Regions from separate parts of the Paenibacillus sp. FSL R10-2788 genome, predicted to be linked through region 1. Evidence: riboswitches for the same ligand, from Rfam matches in the RefSeq annotation. Region 1 holds a riboswitch; the other holds the start of a gene.
What was found. A riboswitch is a leader RNA that binds a small molecule or an ion and turns the genes downstream of it on or off. The one in region 1 is predicted to bind S-adenosylmethionine.
Positions count from the first base shown of each region.

Region 2: it holds a riboswitch for S-adenosylmethionine, as region 1 does, so the genes downstream of both, NSQ50_RS26015 (methionine ABC transporter ATP-binding protein) here and metA (homoserine O-acetyltransferase MetA) in region 1, are expected to answer to the same signal.

Region 1 is NZ_JBBOQA010000001.1:1,871,432-1,874,608, forward strand. It holds gene corA (magnesium/cobalt transporter CorA) at 1-457, opposite strand, end outside; SAM riboswitch class I at 855-984, shown strand; gene metA (homoserine O-acetyltransferase MetA) at 1,100-2,020, shown strand; gene NSQ50_RS08140 (PLP-dependent transferase) at 2,057-3,177, shown strand, end outside.
Region 2 is NZ_JBBOQA010000001.1:5,851,920-5,855,096, reverse strand. It holds gene NSQ50_RS26025 (COX15/CtaA family protein) at 1-780, shown strand, start outside; gene NSQ50_RS26020 (Cthe_2314 family HEPN domain-containing protein) at 936-1,670, shown strand; SAM riboswitch class I at 1,773-1,908, shown strand; gene NSQ50_RS26015 (methionine ABC transporter ATP-binding protein) at 2,011-3,027, shown strand; gene NSQ50_RS26010 (methionine ABC transporter permease) at 3,057-3,177, shown strand, end outside.

The DNA.
Region 1 (3,177 bases):
CAATCCGGGCTTCAATTCGGTCACCTACGGAGAAATAATTATCTACGACAAGGTCGATAAGCAGGTAAAGGAATTGGTCTGGTTCGCTAACCTCTTGCTCCCATAACATGGGCTTCAGGATGCGCAGCTCGTGGATCTTTTGTTTCGTTACAGTAATAATATAATGTCTGCCCAAGAATATATTGAGTGCCCGCAGGAAAATTTCCTCATCATCAAAGCGGATGCTGTTTACAACAATAAAGTAATGACTTTCGTATATTTCGATCTTTGGACGTTGATCCTCTTCACTAAGGCAATCCTCAACAGCGAGATCATGCAGGTTGAACAGGGGCTGAAGCAGCTCCAAATCCTCCACATCTGCATCAATCCAATAGAACCCTTCTGTTGGGGGTGTCAATGTTTCATCAATTTCATCAATAGGTGTAAAAACCCCTGCATTCACCAGCCGGATTTTCATCTGATTCCACTCCTTCTATCCCCGGGTCTTCACCAGGGACTGCTAATTAAGCACAGAGAAAAAAATCAGCTTGGCCGGCGTTACAATCAATACAAGAGGCCGAATGACGATTCGAGGGCATGAAGAAGAACTGCTCCCGCCGCCGGCAAGCTGATGATTATCCTGTGTGGTTGCTCATTTTGTACACTTAATTGCGAGCTCGGGTCGCCTTCCATTCTTCTTCTCACCTCTTCTTTTCGTTCAGGTATGAAATACTTGTCTAGTATAACAACGGAGTATGCCTCTTTCAAGCAAATTTATTGTTACTTTAAGGCTACTTCAGCATTGTATGGACTTGACGAAAAGGAGGTTCATGATTTAAAGTAAATTTTAAAGAAATTTAATTGAATACAGCTAAATCTTATCAAGAGCAGGTGGAGGGACTAGCCCTATGAAACCCGGCAACCGGCGTGTGAACGCACGGTGCTAATTCTTGCGGAACTTTGCTGACGACTAAACCCCGTCCAAAAGTTTCTGGCAGATGAGAGAGGCGCATATGACTGTAGATATGACCTTTCTCGTTTTCCGAGAAAGGTCTTTTTATTGTTCAGAAAGCCGCGATGTGACAACATAACCTAAATACAGTTAAGGAGTGGAAAGACAATGCCAATTAAAATTCCCGACAGTTTACCAGCAAAAGAAGTACTATCCGGAGAAAATATTTTTGTGATGGATGATAGTTTGGCTTTCCATCAGGATATCCGTCCACTAAGGATTGCTATTCTGAATCTCATGCCGACTAAAGAAACGACGGAGACTCAATTGCTGCGTTTAATAGGAAATTCACCGCTGCAAGTTGATGTTACCTTGCTGCATCCACGCTCACATACTTCTAAGAATACTTCTGCTGAGCATTTGAGAAGCTTTTACAAAACTTTTGACGAGATCAGCCACCGCCGTTTGGATGGCCTTATTGTTACAGGAGCACCCGTAGAGCAAATGGAGTTTGAGGAAGTATCCTATTGGGAAGAGCTAAAAGAGATTTTTGAATGGAGCAAGGATAATGTGACCTCGACCATGCATATCTGTTGGGCGGCACAGGCAGGGTTGTATCATCATTTTGGTGTTCGTAAAGTGGCATTGCCTGAAAAATGTTTTGGTGTATTCTCCCATACGATTAATCAAAATAACATTAAATTGCTGCGCGGTTTTGACGAGGTATTCCATGTACCGCATTCCCGTCATACCGATGTCTCCCGCGAAGATATTGAGAGCAATCCAGATCTGCAGATTCTGGCAGAATCCGAAGAAGCTGGTATGTATCTAGTAGCTACGACCGACGGCAAACAAATATTTGTGACCGGACATTCCGAGTACGATCCTCTATCCCTGAAATGGGAATATGATCGTGATTTGGAGAGGGGCATGGAGATGGCCTTGCCGAAACACTATTTCCCTAAAGATGATCCAGAACGGACACCTCCTGCAGTGTGGCGTGCACATGCCAACTTATTATTCTCTAATTGGCTCAATTACTATGTATATCAAGAGACACCTTACGATATCGACCCGATTGTTTATTAAGATCAGCGCTACATTATAATTTAGGAGGCATTTATCATGGACGACAAACTTAGGATTGAAAGCAGACTGGCACAAATAGGTTCACAAGAAGATCCGGCTACCGGAGCCATTAATTTTCCTATCTATAATGCTACGGCATTCCGTCACCCGAAGCTTGGGCAGAGCACAGGTTTCGATTATAGCCGTACCAAAAGTCCGACCCGTTCCGTACTGGAGAATGCGGCTGCGGAATTGGAGTCTGGTGATGCAGGTTTTGCCTGTAGCTCTGGGATGGCGGCTATTCAAACCATATTTACCCTGTTTGGGCAAGGCGATCACTTGATCGTTTCGCTGGATCTTTACGGCGGGACCTATCGTTTGTTGGAACGAATTATGTCCAAGTTTGGAATCACTGCTTCCTATGTAGATACGAATGATTTGGATGCGCTTGAGGCTTCCCGTCTTCCAAATACAAAGGCGATATTTATTGAAACGCCAACGAATCCTTTGATGATGGTTACGGATATTGCAGCCGTTGCTACTTGGGCTCGTCATCATGGGCTGCTCACAATTGTAGACAATACACTGCTGACTCCATTTTTCCAGCGTCCTCTGGAATTAGGTGCGGATATTGTAGTCCATAGTGCTACCAAATATTTGGGCGGACACAATGATATACTTGCTGGTCTTATTGTATCTAAAGGGGCTGAATTATCCGCTGAAATAGCGATTCTACATAACTCTATTGGCGCTGTGCTTGGGCCAACAGACAGTTATCAGCTGATGAGAGGCATGAAGACACTGGCTCTGCGTATGGAACGGCACGAGAGTAATGCACTAGCAATTGCCCGCTATCTACAAGAGCACCCGGCGATTGCGGAAGTGTTCCATCCAGGCCTGCCGGATCATCCGGGATATGAAATTCAGAATCGCCAGTCCTCGGGCAATACCGGAATTTTTTCTTTCAAATTAAAAGATGCCAGATACGTAGAACCTCTGCTTCGTCATATCCGGCTTATAGCCTTCGCTGAGAGCCTCGGCGGGGTTGAATCGTTAATGACCTATCCTGCAGTACAGACGCATGCGGACATTCCTGTGGAAATTCGGAATGCGGTGGGTGTAGATGATCGGTTGCTGCGCTTCTCGGTGGGCATTGAACATGCGGAGGATCTAATTGC
Region 2 (3,177 bases), 4.0 Mb from region 1:
GGGTTATTCTCACTTGCCTCGATGTTTGCTTTTTGGCGTTATGCCCGTACTCGGCGCGATTTGCTGGGCTATGCATTTATGACTTTATTATTCGTCATCGTTCAAGGTGGTATGGGAGCGCTTGCAGTAATTAAATCTCAATCTGCTGCTGTAATGGCGCTGCATATGGGTTTTTCTTTGATCGCCTTTTCGAGCGCTATGATGTTGGCTCTTGGAACCAAGAGATGGCATGATTCGCGCGAATATGATCATACATTGGAAGCTCAAAAGAAACCCGTAAGTAAGGCTTTTCGCAATTTAACTTGTTTTACTGCCATCTATTCTTATATTGTCGTGTATATTGGAGCCTTTGTAAGTCATACGGATTCACAGGGCGGGTGTTCGGGTTGGCCGCTTTGTAATGGAGAATGGGTTCCGGAGCTTTCCGGAGGTGTAGGTGTTGTTTTTACGCATCGGATTGCGGCTTTGCTCTTATTCATGCTTACTGCGCTGCTTGGGCATTTAGCATTTTGGAAGCATAAGGATTATCCAGAGCTTAGAGCGCTAGGTGTAGCTGCAGTGCTGTTATGCTTGATGCAGGTGTTTAGTGGGGCGGCTGTGGTTTTCACCCTAGATAATGAAAGATTGTACATATTTGCCGCTTTGGCTCATATTTTGCTGATTGCCAGTTTGTTTGGTGTCTTATGTTATATGAGTGTAAGAGTCTGGCAGCTAAATCGTGCGGGTAGTGTCGTGTCTGGAAAAAATGTAACGAACCCAATGATTCCACCGCCTTGGTAGAACATTCCCTCCGTGGATAGAGGCGCTTCACCCGCGGAATAATAAAGTGGAAATCGGTATATCGTGGAGCTGATTGGCCGATGCTTACGTCGCGAGTTTTGTACGAAGCAGTCCATGGAAGCAGACGCTGAACAAAACTTTAGGAGGACTGGGATATGCTGCGGGTATTACTTGGAGAGCCGCCTCGAAAGAACAGTGGTGTGTTGGCTGATGCGATGGAGAATATGGCCACTTTTGCAGCACTGCTGCGCAAGGAAATGAGTGCCCATGAGGATAATGACCATGAATACCGCAAGCTGGAGATTTGGACACGTGGACTGATTTCCTCTCTGGATGAACTGGAGCAAAGTTGGTTCGCGGCCGCTTTTTACCGGAAATTAGTGATCGCGGGTTATATGGATGATATGACACCGGTGGAACAGGGCGATTATGCACGTTATGTTTATTTTTATAAAGATGGCTTTATCCGGGTTTTCTCTCTTCTGGACAAGCTTGGGACGGTACTGAATCATTTTTATGATCTCAAAACATCCAAATTAAAAACGCACTTTTCTTACTTTACAGTGCTGCGTCAGCTCCAATTATTGAATGTACATCCTGCATTAGCGGATCAACTGGAACAGATCAAGAACTCCTACCGCGATCCATTGGAGAATTTACGCAAGCGCAGAAATGCTGAAATTCATTATATGAATTCTGAAATGCAGGATGATTTGTGGCAGCGGCACCAAGGTCTGCATGACAAAATTCAGCTCGAGGATTTGGACAGCCATCTTGAGGATTTAAAACAATCGCTCGAAATGAACTGTAAGACATTAATCGCGGCATTCAGCTACAGCAATGAACAGCTGCGTAAGGAAATAAGCAAGGCAAAGAGCATAAAATCGTAATCGTTCAATATATTTCCTTTTGACAAAAATCGATAAACTCACTATACTTATGCTTGCATTAAAGTATGTACGATTTCAGAAAAAATATAATTTCATAACTTTATCTTATCGAGAGCGGCGGAGGGATAGGCCCGATGAAGCCCGGCAACCGATTTGTATCCAGCGCGGGAAGCGTTGTACAAATGTCATGGTGCTAATTCCTACAATGGCGCAGGTTGCGGTCGTTGGCAGATGAGAAGGCATTGTCTTAATAAACCCACAGAGCCTCTTGCGATCTGCATCGATCGTTGGAGGTTTTTTTGTATAGAATAAGTGAAATATAAAGGGGGGGCGACGAGAGTTGATTAATCTAAAAGGGATAACAAAGGTTTATGGAAAAGGGAGTAATGCGGCAACAGCGCTTTCTGGATTGAATCTGTCCATCGAGAAAGGTGAAATATTCGGAGTCATCGGCCACTCTGGAGCGGGGAAAAGTACATTGATCCGTTGCATTAATCTGTTGGAACGTCCGACAGAAGGTGAGGTCTGGGTAGACGGTGTTGAACTAACTAGCCTTAACCAAGGTCAATTACAGGAACAGCGGCGCAAGATTGGGATGATTTTTCAACATTTCAATTTGCTTTCTTCGGCGACTGTGTATGATAATATTGCCTTTCCACTGCGACTTGCAGGTACATCTAGAACAGCTATTGATACAAAAGTGAAAGATCTGCTCGCTCTAGTTGGGCTTGAAGAACATACAGATAAGTATCCTTCTCAGTTATCTGGAGGACAAAAGCAGCGGGTCGGCATCGCCCGGGCACTAGCCAGTGACCCTGATGTACTGCTGTGTGACGAGGCCACTTCTGCGCTTGATCCCCAGACAACGGACTCCATTCTTAAGCTGCTGCTCGATATTAATAAAAGATTCCATTTGACCATTGTGCTGATCACACATGAAATGCATGTAATCCAGAGCATCTGCGACCGTGTCGCGGTCATACATGGTGGTGGGATTGTTGAACAAGGCAAAGTTACAGAGGTATTTCTCAAGCCGCAGCATGAGGTTACACGCGATTTCATCCGCAGTGAGACACAGAATGAAGGGCCTCTTCGAGTGGCGCTTGATGCTGCTGCCGGGGATAACTCTCAAGCTGTCAAAATTACTTTTTTCGGAGAAAAAACTTACGGCTCGGCACTATCCGATGTCGTGCGTGATACGGGTGTGAGCTTTGCAATCTTACATGGTACCATCTCAACGATTAAAGATGTGCCTTATGGACAGATGATTGTGCGGTTCGAAGGGCCAGCTGAGGCGATTGCTGTAACGATCTCCAGACTAATTGCTCAAGGCCTTGATGTGGAGGTGATTTCGTAATGAATTTTGCAGATCTAAATTGGCAAGAAATGATCGATGCTACGGTTGCTACTATAAAAATGATATTTTTTTCCGGATTGTTCACAATTATTCTTGGTTTACCACTCGGAATTCTATTGTATTTATGGGGGAAATCGAATAGTATAGTAA